Regions from separate parts of the Streptomyces viridosporus T7A genome, predicted to be linked through region 4. Evidence: riboswitches for the same ligand, from Rfam matches in the RefSeq annotation. Region 4 holds a riboswitch; each other region holds the start of a gene.
What was found. A riboswitch is a leader RNA that binds a small molecule or an ion and turns the genes downstream of it on or off. The one in region 4 is predicted to bind cobalamin.
Positions count from the first base shown of each region.

Region 1: it holds a riboswitch for cobalamin, as region 4 does, so the genes downstream of both, CP969_RS02380 (hypothetical protein) here and CP969_RS30380 (ABC transporter substrate-binding protein) in region 4, are expected to answer to the same signal.
Region 2: it holds a riboswitch for cobalamin, as region 4 does, so the genes downstream of both, CP969_RS10255 (cobalamin biosynthesis protein) here and CP969_RS30380 (ABC transporter substrate-binding protein) in region 4, are expected to answer to the same signal.
Region 3: it holds a riboswitch for cobalamin, as region 4 does, so the genes downstream of both, CP969_RS25545 (ribonucleoside-diphosphate reductase subunit alpha) here and CP969_RS30380 (ABC transporter substrate-binding protein) in region 4, are expected to answer to the same signal.

Region 1 covers NZ_CP023700.1:471,689-475,681, reverse strand. The annotation lists partial or broken gene CP969_RS34180 (sulfurtransferase TusA family protein) at 67-210, shown strand; partial or broken gene CP969_RS34175 (lamin tail domain-containing protein) at 256-481, shown strand; tRNA gene CP969_RS02390 (tRNA-Arg) at 1,037-1,109, shown strand; gene CP969_RS34170 (hypothetical protein) at 1,176-1,310, opposite strand; cobalamin riboswitch at 1,484-1,672, shown strand; gene CP969_RS02380 (hypothetical protein) at 1,715-2,119, shown strand; gene CP969_RS33580 ((2Fe-2S)-binding protein) at 2,155-2,877, shown strand; partial or broken gene CP969_RS34540 (hypothetical protein) at 3,365-3,505, opposite strand; gene CP969_RS34535 (alanine--tRNA ligase-related protein) at 3,802-3,993, opposite strand, start outside.
Region 2 covers NZ_CP023700.1:2,172,348-2,176,340, reverse strand. The annotation lists gene CP969_RS10260 (cobyric acid synthase) at 1-1,495, opposite strand, end outside; gene CP969_RS10255 (cobalamin biosynthesis protein) at 1,492-2,433, opposite strand; cobalamin riboswitch at 2,565-2,705, opposite strand; gene CP969_RS10250 (hypothetical protein) at 2,861-3,082, opposite strand; gene CP969_RS10245 (inorganic phosphate transporter) at 3,114-3,993, opposite strand, start outside.
Region 3 covers NZ_CP023700.1:5,496,862-5,500,854, reverse strand. The annotation lists gene mctP (monocarboxylate uptake permease MctP) at 1-882, shown strand, start outside; cobalamin riboswitch at 1,344-1,484, shown strand; gene CP969_RS25545 (ribonucleoside-diphosphate reductase subunit alpha) at 1,609-3,993, shown strand, end outside.
Region 4 covers NZ_CP023700.1:6,625,336-6,629,328, reverse strand. The annotation lists partial or broken gene CP969_RS30395 (NAD-binding protein) at 1-38, shown strand, start outside; gene CP969_RS34320 (RING finger protein) at 187-312, shown strand; gene CP969_RS30390 (hypothetical protein) at 397-678, shown strand; gene CP969_RS30385 (ferric reductase-like transmembrane domain-containing protein) at 810-1,796, opposite strand; cobalamin riboswitch at 1,944-2,125, shown strand; gene CP969_RS30380 (ABC transporter substrate-binding protein) at 2,156-3,202, shown strand; gene CP969_RS30375 (FecCD family ABC transporter permease) at 3,199-3,993, shown strand, end outside.

The DNA of each region.
Region 1 (3,993 bases), 6.2 Mb from region 4:
CGCGAGGACCGGCGGTGCCCTCTCCCTTGCCCTCCTGCCCGCTGTCGCCGTCACCTCCTACCGCCGATGAAACCCACCAACCTCGACACCCCCGCGCCCGGCAACACCGTCGACGGCACCGGTTTGCTCTGCGTCACTCTCCTGCTGCGCCTACGCAAGGAGATCGACGGCGCGGAGCCGGGCACCGTCGTCCACGTCATCGCCACCGACCCGGCCACCCCGCTCGACCTGCCCGCATGGTGCCACCTGACCGGACATCACTACCTGCAGCCCGGCGACTACATCAAGCTGTGCGGCGGCCACGGCACCGACTCCGACGCCAAGAACGTGGTCTACCGCGACAACTGCAACTTCCCGTGGAACAAGGACAAGGACACCATCTACCTGTACAAGCACCTCCGGTGCCCGCGCGGACGTGCACTCCTGCACCAAGCGCGACCACGACCGGGACGGCAACGGCTGCAGCAGCTCTCACGGCTGACACCCGAAACCATCCGCCGGACCGCCGTGACCTGCCCGACCACGCCCGCCCGTGCGGTCCCGGACGACCAGCCGGCCGTACGGGGCGCACGGCTCGGTGAGTTCCCCTGCCGGGTCGGGACTGCGTGAGCGGTCCGGCCGTGGGTAGACGTCATCCCACTGGGGAGTGAAGCTGCGGGGGCGGCACGTACCTGCGATGAGTACGCGCCGCCCTCGCACGCGTTGTGGCGCTGAGGGGAGCCGGGCGGACGGCCGTAGGAGGGTCGCTCCGGCGGCGGCGTGCTGCGTCAGGAGCGGGGGATGCTCCTTGCCGGCGGGCGGCCGCGCGGTGACCTCGTGGCCGCCGGCTTGCCCGGCGCCGCAAGCGGCCGGAGCATCCTGGCCGTTCCTTCTTGCCTCCTTGGCGGTGCCGCGCGGGAGGGAAAGACGAGAACGGCTTTCAGACCCGGGCGCCGACCGGCGAGTTGGCAGGAGCCGCCCTGGCTGTGCGCTGCCTGCTGCGACTGCGGTAGAGTGGATCTTGAGCGTGCTGCTGGTTGTGCCGGTGGCGGGCTGTGCGTTGGTGGTCCAAGGAAAGACGTCCCGCTTCCTGCGGGGAGATGCAGGTGCAAGGCCTGCCCGGCGCTCCACGAAGAAGACCCCCGGCCCTGCTGTTCAGGGCCGGGGGTCTTTTCGCACGCGATCGCCGGGGGCGTTCAGCCGCAGGCGTTGCGGTTGGTCTTCAGCGACCGGGTCTGGTCGTTGAGGTGGTGGTCGCGCAGGTCGTGGAGGGAGCCGCCGCTGCGGGTGACGCAGACCCAGCGGCCGACGTGGTTGTGCTTCTCATGCACGTGGGCGGTGCGGTCGGAGTTGTTGCGGATCGAGCTGCCGCGGTCACGGATCGCGGGGGCAGGTCCTTCACACTGCCGTCGGCCGTGCACCGCACCCAGGACTGCCCACCAAAGTTGATCTCGGGTAGATGCACACGTAGCCGGACGGACTCCCGCGTCGGCGGGGAGGACGCTGGTTTGGGATGGGATGATGGCCGTCGACAAGGCGACGGCGGAACGAGGAAGCCGGTGTGAATCCGGCGCGGTCCCGCCACTGTGATCGGCGAGCGACTCCCGACAGGCCACTGCCCGGCAGCGGGTGGGAAGGCCGGGACGAGCATCGACCCGAGAGCCAGGAGACTCACGCGGTCGCCTCCTCGACGGACCACCGGGGCGGATCTCCCCGGAGAGAGGAACGGCACCGCATGCCCGCAACGCCGACCGGACGAACGACTGACGACGCGAGGACCGAAGCGGCGAACGGCCCCGTGCCGTGCCGTGTCGTCGTGTGCCGCGACTGCTGCTGCGGCAGCCCCAAAGTGACCGGCGTCGACCACGCGGCCCAGACGGCACGTCTGCGTGCTCAGGTGCCGGTGCGGGTGTCCGCCTGCCTGGACGTCTGCGACCAGGCCAACGTCATCGTCGTCCAGCCCTCCGCGGAGGGCCGGGCCGCCGGTGCCCGGCCCGTCTGGCTGGGGCTGGTCAACGACCCGGACGCGACCGAGGACATCGCCGCCTGGGCACGCGCCGGCGGACCGGGCGTCGCACCCCGGCCGGACATCCTCGACCTGTACGCCATCACGCCGCCACGACGGCGTACGGCCTCCTGATCGTGCGGACGGAGAGCCGGAGGGAGGACAGAACCGTGCACGACGCCCGTGCCTCAGCCGCGTCCGTCACCGCCGCCCTGCGTGACGTGGCGGGCCTCGGCGGCTTCTTCGCCCTGCAGCTCGGCGGACGGGACGACGGCTGGCATCCGGTCGCCCGTTCCTACGCGGCGGGTTTCACCGACCTCGCCGAAGCCGTCGCACGCCGCCACCGCACCCAGGAGCCGCGCGTCGACGTCTCCATCGCCCAGCTCGGTCACGCCGCCCGCCTCTGGTCCCCGGCCCTGGCCTGCGTCGTCCTGCACGGGATCGTCCCCGACCTCGAGGGGCTGCAGCGGGCCGACGACGGACCGGCCCTCCGGCTGCCCCGGCCGGCCGGCTGGCACGTCGACCGGCTCGACGACCGGCTCGACGACGGTGCCGTCCACGCCCTGTACCAGCAGGTGACACGTCACCTGTCGGCACTGGCCGACGGCTTGCGCGTCAAGGTCGCCCCGCGTCTGCTGGACGGCAACTCGGCGTCGGCACTCGTCGGCGCGGCCCATGCCCTGCTCGCGCTCCGTCCCGCCGTGCGCGGACCGCTCACCGACCTCACGACCGCGCTGCTGAACACCGGACGCCTGGCGGGCACCGGAGTGCTCACCGGCCCCGACCTCGCGTTCCGCCGCCTGAGCTGCTGCCTCTACTACCGCGCGCCGAACGGTTCGAAGTGCGGTGACTGCGGGCTCGCCGGCCGCGTGCCCCGACGAGCTCCGCGATGAGGTACTTCCGTGTACTGATGAGGGACACGGCGGACATCGGCGTACCGCTGCCGCCGCCCGGCCGGTGGGTCGGGACGGACGGTGCCGGCACTCCGTTCCCCTTCGGGCTGTGCCGCTCACCGGGCCGGGCGGCGGGCAGGCGGTCGCGTACGGCGATGGCGAGAGCCTGGGCGTCGCCGTCCCTGGTGGCGGTGACCACCGGAGTGCCGTCGACGTCGGTGGCGTCGGCCTTGAGGTCGCTCGCCCGGGCCCGGTCGGCCTGCTCGCGGATTCGCTGGTTCTCCCGGTCGGCGGACTTCAGCCGGTCCGGCAATCCGGCGACGCGGTCGGGGAGTTCGGCGCGTGGTGCCTGGAGCTGCTCGGCGATGCGGGTCACCGGGTCGCGTTCGCGGGCCAGGTAGCCGAAGCCCTCGATGCCGACGGCGGCCTCCAGGCGGCACATGCCGGCGCCGACCGACGACTCGGAGGTCAGCGCGACCGTGCCGATCTGCGAGGCGTGCTCGACGTGGGTGCCGCCGCACAGTTCCCGGGACCAGGCGCCGCCGATCTCGACGACGCGGACCTTCTCGCCGTACGTCTCGTCGAACAGGGCGAGCGCGCCCAGTTCCTTGGCCTCCGGGAGGGTCATCCAGCGCACGCCGACCGGCAGGTCGCGGCGCAGGGCCTGGTCGGCGGCCTCCTCGATCTCGCCGCGGACCGTGGGGGAGAGGGCGCCGCGCCAGGGGAAGTCCAGGCGGAGGTAGCCGGGGCGGTTGTAGGAGCCCGACTGCGGGGCGCCCGGGCCGAGGACCTGGCGCAGGGCGGCGTGCAGGACGTGGGTGCCGGAGCAGGCCTGGCGTGCACCGAGCCGCCACTCGGGGGCGGCGGCATGCACCGAGTCCCCGGCGGCCAGTTCATCGGACAGGACACGGACCTGGTGGACGATCAGGCCGGGCAACGGCCGCTGCACGTCCAGCACCTCCGCCTCCACCGACGTGCCACCGACGTGCCGGAGAGGCGGCCCGCGTCGCTGTCCTGGCCTTTGGACTCGGCGTAGAACGGGGTGCGGTCCAGGACGACGGTGACGATCTCCCCCTCACATGCCACCGGTGCCGGGCCCGAAGAGCCCAGAACGGC
Region 2 (3,993 bases), 4.5 Mb from region 4:
GCGCGCCCGACTCGATGAGCCGCCACAGCGCGTCCGTGTCCGCGTGCTGTTCGATGAGATCGCCGAGCCGGTCGAGCTGCTCCTCGCGCAGCGCGGCGAAGGAGGTGTCCGGGGCGGGCGTGAAGCGGCGTCCCGCGGCGGCGGCCACCTCGCGCAGGAAGGCCCGGCGGAAGCCGTCCGACTCCAGCGAGCCGTGCCAGTGCGTGCCCCAGGTCTGTCCGACCCGGCAGCCGTCCAGGCCGTGTCCCCGGTCGTCGGAGAAGAACGTCTCCCCGCCGGTCACCTCGGCGACCCCGTGATGGATCTCGTACCCCTCGACCCGCTCGCCGAGGGCCTGCCCGGTGGGCCGGGCGAGCGTCTTCTCCCGGGCGAACCGCACCCGCACCGGCAGGATCCCGAGGCCGTCCACGTGCCCCCGGCGGCTCTCCACGTCGTCCTCGATGTGTTCGCCGAGGAGCTGGAAGCCGCCGCAGATCCCGAGCACGGGCCGTCCCCCGGCGGCCCGCCGCGCCAGCGCGTCCGCGAGTCCGCGCTCGCGCAGCCACTGCAGCGCCCGCACCGTGCCGCGGGTCCCGGGCACCACCACGAGGTCGGCGTCGGCCAGTTCCTCGGGCCGGTCCACGAACCGCACCACGACCCCCGGTTCGGCGGCGAGCGCGTCCACGTCGGTGAAGTTGGACATCAGCGGCACCGCGCACACGGCGACCCGCAGCACGTCCTCACCGACCGGCGCGGCCACCGCGGACTCCCGTACGGCGCCGCGCAGCGACACCCTGAGTCCGTCCTCCTCGTCGATGCCGAGCCCGTGCCGGAAGGGCAGCACGCCGTACGTCCGCCGCCCGGTCAGGCCGTGCAGCATCTCCAGTCCGGGTTCCAGCAGCGACACGTCGCCGCGGAACTTGTTCACCAGGAACCCGGCGACCAGCCGCTGGTCCTCGGGGGAGAGCAGGGCGACGGTGCCGAAGAAGGAGGCGAAGACGCCGCCCCGGTCGATGTCGCCCACCACCAGGACCGGCAGCCCGGCGTTCCGGGCGACGCCCATGTTCACGATGTCCGTGCGGCGCAGGTTGATCTCGGCCGGGCTCCCGGCCCCCTCGCAGATCACCGCGTCGTACGTGTCCCGCAACTGCTCCAGGCAGTCCAGCACCGTGCCCAGCAGCCGCTGTTGACGTCCTCCGTGGTAGCCGCGCGCGCTCATCTCCCCGACGGGCCGGCCCAGCAGCACCACCTGGCTGCTGCGCTCCCCGCCCGGTTTGAGCAGCACCGGGTTCATCAGCGCGGTCGGCTCGATCCGGCAGGCCTGGGCCTGCATGGCCTGCGCCCGCCCGATCTCGGCGCCCTCGCGCGTCACGAACGAGTTCAGCGACATGTTCTGCGCCTTGAACGGCGCGACCTTGACGCCCTGCCGCACCAGCCACCGGCAGATCCCGGCGGTCACCACGCTCTTGCCGGCGTCCGAGGTGGTCCCGGCGACCAGCAGACCCCCACCGTTCACGCCGCACGTCCCTTCACGGCGAGCCGCGCGGCGGCACCGACGCCGAGCGCGAGCCAGCCGACCCGTCGCGAGAGCCGTACCGCCCGGTCGATGTCGCGCACGGTCACCGCCCGGCCGCCGCCGTTGAGGACGGGCCGGTGCTCGGTCCGCCCGCCGTAGGACAGCGTCCCGCCGAGCCGCACGCCGAGCGCGCCCGCGAAGGACGCCTCCACGGGGCCGGCGTTGGGGCTCGGGTGCAGGGCTGCGTCCGCCCGCCACGCCCGCACGGCCCCGCGCGGGTCCGGTCCGGTGAGCGCGGCGAGCACGGCGGTCAGCCGCGCCCCCGGCCACCCGGCCACGTCGTCGAGGCGGGCGGAGGCCCAGCCGTAGCGGCGGTAGCGGGGGGACTTGTGGCCGACCATCGCGTCCAGCGTGTTGACGGCCCGGAAGCCGAGCAGGCCCGGCACCCCGGCGACGGCCCCCCACACCAGCGCGCCGACGACGGCGTCGGAGGTGTTCTCGGCGACGGACTCCACCACCGCGCGGGCGATCCCGTCGGCGTCCAGCGCCTGCGGGTCCCGCCCGCACAGGTGGGGCAGCCGCACCCGCGCCGCCTCGACGTCCCCGGCCTCGAGGGCCCGCCCGACGGCCCGGGCCTCGCGGGCCAGCGACGTCCCGCCCACGACGGCCCAGGTGGCGGCACCGGTCAGGGCGACGGAGGCGGCGGGGGAGGACCGCACGCAGCGGGCGGCCAGACCTCCCAGCGCGACGGCCCCGCCGACGCAGACGGCGGTGTGCACCGCGCCCCGGCCCCGGTCGTCCCGCCACAGCACCCGTTCCACGGCAGCCGCGGCCCGCCCGAAAGCGGCGACCGGGTGCCCGCGGCGGGGATCGCCGAGCAGCAGGTCGCCGAGGAGGCCGGCGGCGGCGCCGTACGCGAACACGCGATCGGCACCCATGGGGTCAGCCGGTCGTGGATCCGGCGGGAATTCCGGTGCGAGGGGCCCCGGGACGGGGCGGAGCGTCGCTGGTCGACCTCAACAGGCAGCCGCGCATGGCGTTGTGTCCTCACTCAGGGTGTCCACGCCCTGGCTCGACGAGACCGGCGGCGAGAGTTCCTGGCTCCCGGGGCGAACGCCCCGGTGACAGTGGCGGGACCGCGCCGGACTCTCACCGGCTTCCTCTCCTGCCGCCGTATTGGCTGAGGCAGTCCACCACGGCCGTGGAAGAACCGTCAACTTGCCGTTGACCTGCGAGGCTGAAGTGTGCCGAGGCCCACAGAGGTGCGCCGGTGGGGGAACGGCGGGCGGGAGCCGCGAACGCACGCGGACGGGCGGTGCGGGGCCGAAGCCCCCGCACCGCCCGTCGGACGGAGACGACCCGCGGTCAGGCCATGATCAGGGAGATCCCGTACGCCACCGCCGCCGCGCACGCCGCGAAGCAGGTGTAGGCGCCGGTGACCGCCAGGGCCGCGGGCCGGCCCTGGGCGGCGGCCCGGTCGCGGTGGGACAGACCGGCGATGCCGAGGGTGAACAGGCCCACCAGGGCCACGGTGACCACGAGGCTGACGCCGAAGACGGAACCGAGGGCCGCCCAGTCGATCTGCATGGTGCTCTTCTTCCTTCGTGCCGGGTCGCGGTCAGACGGTCGTCTTGGTCGGCGGGTCGGTGGCCACCTGCTCCGGGAAGGCGGCCGCGAACTCGTCGGTCACGGTGCCGGCCGGGGGCGGGGTCACGGCGGCCACCGCCTGGGTCACCACGCCGGACGGCTCCTCGCCGGAGGCGTCGGTGTCGTTGACGTTGGTGTGGTCGACGATCTCGCGCCGGGAGATCTTCCAGATCGCCGCGCTGGAGACGACCAGGAAGACGGCCACCACGGCGGTGCCCCAGGAACCGAAGCCGCAGATCCACTCGGCGATCGCCGCGACCAGGGCGGCGGCGGGCAGCGTCAGGCCCCAGGCGACGAACATCCGGGTGGCCGTCGACCAGCGGACGACACCGCCCTTGCGGCCCAGGCCGGCGCCCATCACGGCACCGGAGACGGAGTGCGTGGTGGACAGCGAGAAGCCGAGGTGGGAGGAGGCCAGGATGACCGTCGCGGCGCTGGTCTGGGCGGCGAAGCCCTGCTGCGGCTGGAGGTCGGTCAGGCCCTTGCCCATGGTGCGGATGATGCGCCAGCCGCCGAGGTAGGTGCCGAGCGCGATGGCGACGCCCGCGGAGACGATGACCCACAGGGGCGGGTCGGAGTCGGGGGCGAGGGCGCCGCCGGCGACCAGGGCCAGGGTGATGATGCCCATCGTCTTCTGGGCGTCGTTGGTGCCGTGGGCCAGGGAGACCAGACCGGCCGAGGCGATCTGGCCGGCGCGGTAGCCCTTCTCGGCGGCCTCGCCGTCGGCCTTCTTGCCCATCCGGTAGGTGAGCCGGGTCGCGAGCATCGCGGCGACGCCGGCGACCAGCGGGGCGGCGATCGCGGGGATCAGCACCTTGGTGACCAGGACGTCGCCGTGCACCGCGCCGACG
Region 3 (3,993 bases), 1.1 Mb from region 4:
CCGGGCGAGGCGGGCCAATGGACTTACGCCACGCTGGCGTTGGGCTCGGCGCTCGCGCTGTTCATGTACCCGCACTCGATCACCGCGACGCTGTCCTCGCGCAGCCGTGAGGTGATCCGCCGCAACACCACCATCCTGCCGCTGTACTCGCTGATGCTGGGGCTGCTGGCGCTGCTGGGCTTCATGGCGATCGCGGCGGGCGTGGAGGTGCAGAACGGCCAGCTGGCGATCCCCCAGCTGTTCGAGGACATGTTCCCGGACTGGTTCGCGGGCGTGGCCTTCGCGGCGATCGGCATCGGCGCGCTGGTGCCGGCGGCGATCATGTCGATCGCGGCGGCGAACCTCTTCACCCGCAACATCTACAAGGACTTCCTCAAGCCGGACGCGACACCGGCCCAGGAGACCAAGGTCTCCAAGATCGTCTCCCTGCTGGTGAAGGTGGGCGCGCTGGCCTTCGTCCTGACCATGGACAAGACGGTCGCCATCAACTTCCAGCTGCTGGGCGGCATCTGGATCCTGCAGACCTTCCCGGCGCTGGTGGGCGGCCTGTTCACCCGCTGGTTCCACCGCTGGGCGCTGCTCGCGGGCTGGGCGGTCGGCATGGTCTACGGCACGGTCGCCGCCTACGGGGTGGCCTCGCCGACGCAGAAGCACTTCGGCGGCTCGGCGAAGGAGATCCCGGGCATCGGCGAGATCGGCTACATCGGTCTCACCGCCTTCGTGATCAACGTCCTGGTGACGGTCGTGCTGACCTTCGTCCTGAAGGCCGTCAAGGCCCCCGAGGGCATCGACCGGACGAAGCCGGAGGACTACACGGCGGACGCGGGCGACCCGGGCGTCCAGGTGGAGCTTCCGCCGGCCACGGCGGGCAGCGCGCACTGACGCCGCGCTCAGGGCCACGGGCCGCCGGGGGGATCCGGCGGCCCGTTGTCGTACCCGTCGGGCGCACCCGCCCCCGTGGACGCCGTCGTCCGGCCGGTGGAGCCGGGCGGGCACGGCGAACTCGGTGGGAGCACCGCGCGGGCCTGCCTCCGGGACGGGCCGCGCGGCTCCGGGAGGAGCGGTGCCCGCCCTGGCGAGCCGGGGGACGGGGCGAAGCGGGTGGCGGCCGAGGGCCGTGCCCGGGGCGTGCTGTCGAGCCGGCGCACCACGCGCCCCGCCCACCGCGTCCACGAGCGGCCGGGCCTCCCCCTCGCACCCGAGCGCGGCCGGAACCCCCTTCCGTGTCCGCCGGAACCCCCTCCCGTATCCGGACGACCTCACGCTTCTCGCCTATGCGTTGACACTCCGACACCACCGAGACACAAGATATGGGCCTGCCGACAGCACCCGGCACAAGATGTATGCTCATGCTCGCTGTCGCCGCAGGGGAATCCGGTGCGAATCCGGAACTGTCCCGCAACGGTGTACTTGTGCGTGCCCGCGTCATCCCGCGGACGCGCACGGGCTTCAGTCCGAGGACCTGCCGACAGTGCGCCCGGCCGTCCGGTCCGGGTGCCCTGACGTCCGGGCCTCGTGGAATGGGCCGGTGGACGCGACGCCGCGTGCGCTCGTGTGCTGCCCCCTGCCCTCGACGAGGCCTCCGTGCCGAGCGAGGGAGAGCCCCACGTGACCATCGCGCCAGCCGATCCGGCTTCAGCGGTCGACGTGACAGAGCGGAGCGACGGCCCCGGTGCCGCGCTGCTGCGGACCCTGACCGAGCTGACCGCCGACCTGCCCGACGCGGACCCCGGCCGGGTCGCCGCCGCCGCGCTGCGCGGCCGGTCCGCCCGCGCCGACGAGACGGAGCTGCGGGAGCTGGCCACCGAGGCCGCGGCCGGGCTCATCTCCGAGGACCCCGCCTACTCCCGGCTCGCCGCCCGGCTGCTGACCATCGGCATCCGAGCCGAGGCCGCCTCGCAGGGCGTCACGTCGTTCACCGGGTCCGTCGCGACCGGGCACCGCGAGGGCCTGATCGCCGACCGCACCGCCGCGTTCGTCCGGCTGCACGCGGACCGGCTCGACGCGCTGATCGACACCGGGGCCGACGACCGCTTCGGCTACTTCGGCCTGCGCACCCTCCACAGCCGGTACCTGCTGCGGCACCCGATCACCCGCAAGGTCGTCGAGACGCCGCAGCACTTCCTGCTGCGCGTCGCCGCCGGTCTCGCCGAGGACGACAGCGTCCGGTCGGTGGACGAGGTCGCCGCGCTGTACGGGCTGATGAGCCGCCTGGACTACCTGCCCTCCTCCCCCACCCTGTTCAACTCCGGTACGCGGCACCCCCAGATGTCGTCCTGCTACCTCCTGGACTCCCCCAAGGACGAGCTGGACTCCATCTACGACCGCTACCACCAGGTGGCCCGCCTCTCGAAGCACGCCGGCGGCATCGGCCTGTCCTACTCCCGCATCCGCTCGCGCGGTTCGCTGATCCGCGGCACCAACGGGCACTCCAACGGCATCGTCCCGTTCCTGAAGACGCTGGACGCCTCGGTCGCCGCCGTGAACCAGGGCGGGCGGCGCAAGGGCGCGGCGGCGGTCTACCTGGAGACCTGGCACTCGGACATCGAGGAGTTCCTGGAGCTGCGCGACAACACCGGTGAGGACGCCCGCCGCACGCACAACCTGAACCTCGCGCACTGGGTGCCGGACGAGTTCATGCGCCGGGTGGACGCCGACGGCCCGTGGTCGCTGTTCTCCCCGGCGGACGTGCCGGAGCTGGTCGACCTGTGGGGCGAGGAGTTCGACGCGGCGTACCGGGCCGCCGAGGAGAAGGGGCTGGCCAGGAAGACCCTCCCCGCGCGCGAGCTGTACGGCCGGATGATGCGCACCCTCGCGCAGACCGGCAACGGCTGGATGACCTTCAAGGACGCCGCCAACCGCACGGCGAACCAGACGGCGACCCCGGGCCACGTCATCCACTCCTCCAACCTCTGCACGGAGATCCTGGAGGTCACCGACGACGGGGAGACGGCGGTCTGCAACCTGGGATCGGTCAACCTCGGCGCGTTCGTCGACACGGCGGCCGGCGACATCGACTGGGAGCGGCTGGACCGGACCGTCCGCACGGCCGTCACGTTCCTCGACCGGGTCGTGGACATCAACTTCTACCCGACCGAGCAGGCGGGCCGCTCCAACGCCCGCTGGCGTCCGGTGGGCCTCGGCGCGATGGGCCTGCAGGACGTCTTCTTCAAGCTGCGCCTGCCCTTCGACTCGCCCGAGGCGCGGACCCTGTCCACCCGGATCGCCGAGCGGATCATGCTCGCCGCGTACGAGGCCTCCGCCGACCTGGCCGAGGACAAGGGACCGCTGCCGGCCTGGGAGAAGACCCGCACCGCCCGGGGCGTGCTGCACCCCGACCACTACGACGTGGACCTGACGTGGCCGGAGCGCTGGGCCGCGCTGCGCGGACGGATCGCGTCCACCGGTCTGCGCAACTCCCTGCTGCTGGCCATCGCGCCCACCGCCACCATCGCCTCGATCGCGGGCGTGTACGAGTGCATCGAGCCGCAGGTGTCCAACCTGTTCAAGCGCGAGACGCTGTCCGGCGAGTTCCTCCAGGTCAACTCGTACCTGGTGAGCGACCTGAAGCGGCTGGGCGTGTGGGACGAGCGCACCCGGGAGGCGCTGCGCGAGGCGGGCGGCTCGGTGCAGGGCTTCGCCTGGATCCCCGACGACGTGCGCCGGCTGTACCGCACGGCGTGGGAGATCCCGCAGCGCTCGCTGATCGACACGGCCGCCGCCCGCACCCCGTTCCTGGACCAGGCGCAGTCACTGAACCTGTTCATGGAGACGCCGACCATCGGCAAGCTCTCCTCGATGTACGCGTACGCCTGGAAGCAGGGCCTGAAGACGACGTACTACCTGCGTTCGCGCCCGGCGACCCGCATCGCCCGCGCCGCGCAGGCCCAGCCCCAGGCCCAGACCCAGACCCAGACCACCGTCCCCGTCCAGCAGCCGACCCCCGACGAGGCCGTCGCCTGCTCCCTTGAGAACCCCGAGTCCTGCGAGGCC
Region 4 (3,993 bases):
TGGTGGGCGGGTCCGACGACGCGGTCGTCGCCTACCGGGCCGCCTGACCGGTGCGCGCTGCGAGGATCTTGCGGTGGACGCACGCGGACGCGGTCGGCCGTCGGGGCCGACCGCGCAGGACGAGGAAAGGGATGAGGAAAAGGACGAGGAAAAGGACGAGGGGAAGGACCGGGAGAGGGACGGGAGATGAGCGACGACGCCACCGACCCGGCGACCGAGGCGTTCCTCGCCCACCGCAACCTGCTCCCGCATCGGGCCTTCGGCCGGCGATCGGAATGTTTTCCACCCGTGGCATCACTTCGCGTGATCTGATCACTTGCGACCGATCCACGCCCGCGGTCGCCCACGAGGCGCGGCGCGGTACGCGTGCACAGGCGGGGGGAGCACACGGTTTCGATGGCGAGACGGCAGAGGGCCGCGGGCCGGACGAGGGCCGAACTGGCGGCGGTCCACTTCCTGGCCCTTCTCGTGCACGTGCTGGCGGCGGTGGCCGCGGTGCTCGCCGGCCCGTGGAAGCTCATGTGGTTCCTGCCCGCCATGCTGGGTTCGCTGGTGGCGGTCTGGTGCGTGCGGTACGGAGTCCGGTGGGCCGACGCGGCCGAAGCGGAGGAGGAGGCCCGTCGGGCAGGGACCGTCACGGATCCGTTACCCGAAGTCGTTCGCCCCGACGAGGAGTGACCGCGGAAGGCGGCCACGAGGCCGGTGGGCCCGTCGCCGTCCACCGGTGCGCCGGGAGCGCCGGGAGTGCCGGACCCGGTCGCCCGCCGGGCGGGGGTGCGATCCGGAAGTCCCGGCCCGGCCGGGGCGGTTCACCCCGACTCGGGAGCGTGCGGGCTGCTCGCGGGCGGCTCGGCGGGGCGGTCGCGGCCGCCGTCGTGGCCGGACGCCACCACGGCGAGGAGACCGACCACCACGGCCGCGGCGGCGACCCGGCCCGCGGCCCGCAGGACCCAGCCCGGCAGGGACCCGCCCTCGCGCCGGCCCGGCGCGCCCAGCCGCTCCGCCCGGCGGGCCGGCCGCAGCAGCCGGAGCAGCAGCAGGACGGCGACCGGCAGTTGCAGCAGCCACAGCACGGTGCGCGGCCACTCGCCGTACCAGACGTTGGTGCCGTACAGCAGGGTGTGCCACACGCTCAACACGTACACGACGATCACGAAGCGGTGCAGCCGGCGCCAGGCGTTCGCGCCGATGCGGTGCCGGACGTAGAACAGCAGCCCCAGGGGAATCGCCAGGTACAGGGCGCCCTGGCCGATCGGGATGGCGATCCGGCCGGTCCCGGAGTCGTACCAGCCGGGCACGAAGGTGTCCGCGAACCCGGCCCACAGCCGCTCGGCCCACGCCAACTGTGCCTCGTAGCGGACCAGTTCGGCCGCGAACATCAGCGCGTGCGCGAACATCAGCGCCATCGTGGTCAGACTGGTGGTGCGGTGCCAGCGCTCCAGTACGTGCCGGGAGACCGGCAGCCGGCTCGGGCGCGGCCCCGACAGCAGCAGCCCGAGCATGACCGTGCCCCAGGCCCACAGCAGCCCCGACCAGCCGAACGCCTGGCTGAGCAGGTACATCCAGTACCTGCCGGCGTCGTCCATGAACGGCATGACCGCGACCGTCGCCGAGTCACCCGACTCCATGCGCGCCCAGAAGAACACGAACACGGCCGCCGTGAGGACGACGGCCGCGGTCGCGTCGGGCAGCGCGGCCCGCAGGTCGGCGCGCAGGGTGACGCGTTCGACGGGGCTCCGCTCGCGTGTGGGCGGGGCGGTCGTGCCGTCCGCGTCCGGCGTCGCGTCTGGAAGCATGCCGTGGCCTCCCGGCAGTGGTCGTCCGCATGTGGTGAGGGTGGGGTTCCGGGGACCAAGTGTGGTCGAGAGGATCGGAGTTGCCGAGTCCCGATCAGGCCAGAGCGGCCGGCCGGGCCGGAGCCCGCCCTTTCGTCCACGACGCGGGGGAACGTACTATCGCCTGGTCATCACCGCGACGGGAGACAGGAAGCCGGTGCGAATCCGGCACGGTCCCGCCACTGTGACCGGGGAGTGCACCCCCTCGACACGCCACTGCGCGCGCCGCGGGAAGGCGGGGGGAACGTCGATCCGGGAGTCAGGAGACTGGCCTGTCGCGGGCCCGTTCCGAGGAGCGCGGACTCCCCAGGAGGCTTCACGTGTACGACGGCACGTCCCGTCCCCCGCTGTTCTCCCCTGCCCGCAGGCGCCGGTCCCCGCGCGCCGCGGCCGTGACCGCCGCCCTGTCGGCGGTCCTGCTGCTGACCGCCGGTTGCGGCGCGTCGCAGGACACCGCCCGGTCCGCGGAGCCCGCGGCGTCGTCGCTCGAGGGCTTCCCCCTCACCGTCGACAACTGCGGTGTGCGGACGACGTACGACAAGCCGCCGTCGCGGGTGGTCACCATCCACCAGCACCCGGCGGAGCTGATGCTCGCCCTGGGCCTGAAGGACCGCATGGTGGGCACCGCCTTCCCGGACTCGGCCGTCCTGCCGGAGCTGAGGAAGGACTACGCGGCCGTCCCGGAACTGGCGAAGAGGGAACCGTCGTTCGAGACGGTCCTGGAGGCCGAGCCGGATCTCGTCTACGGCGGCTACGGCAGCGCCTTCGCCGAGAAGGAGGGCCGCTCCCGCAAGGCGTTCGCCGACGCTGGCATCGACACCCACCTCAACCGCGAGTACTGCGGCAGGAAGCGGGTGACGATGGAGGACACCTACGAGGAGATCCGCACCGTCGGCCGGATCTTCGGCGTACCGGACCGGGCGGACGAACTGGTCGCCGATCTGAAAAGCCGGGTCGGCGAGGCCGCCGCGGCCGTCGAGGACGAGCCCGGTGTGTCCGTCTTCGTGTACGACAGCGGCGACAGGACCGCCTTCACCGCGGGCGGCAGGAGCCTGGGCACCGAGCTGATCCGGCTGGCCGGCGGGAGGAACGTCTTCGCCGACCTCGACGACGTCTTCGGCGACGTCTCCTGGGAACAGGTCGTCGCGCGCAAGCCGGAGGTCATCGCCGTCTACGACTACGCCGGTGCCGGGAGCGTGGAGCAGAAGAAGGAGTTCCTGCTCTCCCGGCCCGCGCTCGCCGACGTGCCGGCCGTGAAGAACAAGCGGTTCGTCGTCCTGCCGCTGACCGCCACCCTGGTCGGCATCCGGTCGGCGTACGCGGTCGAGGACCTGGCCCGCGGGCTGCACCCCGAGAGCTTCCGGTGATCCGCCCCGCCACGGACGCGGCGGACACCGCGGACACCGCGGACGCCTCCGCCGGGCCGGCCGCCGACCGGCGCCGGCCGGGCGGGGAGGACGGGAAGGGCGGGGAGGACGGGAAGGGCGGGAAGGGCGCGGGCCGGCCGGGCGGGAGGCGCGCGGGCCGGGGCACCCTCACCGCGACCCTCCTCGTGCTCGCCGCGCTGCTCGCGGTCTCGGCCACGGCGGGGCTGGCCATCGGCTCGGTCCGGGTGCCGCCCGGCCAGGTGTGGGGCATCGTGACGCACGCGCTGGGCGCCCCCTGGCCGGAACCGGACTGGTCCGGGGCGCGGGAGACCATCGTGCTGGACGTGCGGGCGCCGCGCGTCCTGCTCGCGGTGGTGACCGGTGCCGGGCTCGCGGTCGTGGGCACCGCCCTGCAGGCCCTGCTGCGCAACCCGCTCGCCGAGCCCTACCTCCTGGGAGTCTCCTCCGGGGCGTCCCTGGGCGCGGTCGCGGTGATCGTGTTCGGGGTGAGCGTGTTCGGGCCGGTGTCCCTGTCGGTCGCCGCGTTCGCGGGTGCGCTGGGCGCGCTGCTGCTCGTCTACGCCACCGCCCGCACCGGCGGCCGGATCACCTCGGTCCGGCTCGTGCTGTCCGGCGTCGCGATCGCGTCGGTGCTCACCGCGGTCCTGGACCTGCTGCTGCTCACCACCGGCCGGGGCAACGAGGCCCGCACGGTCCTCGCCTGGACCCTCGGCGGCCTCGGCGGCGTCACCTGGGGCACCCTCTGGCTGCCGGGCGCGGCCCTGCTGACC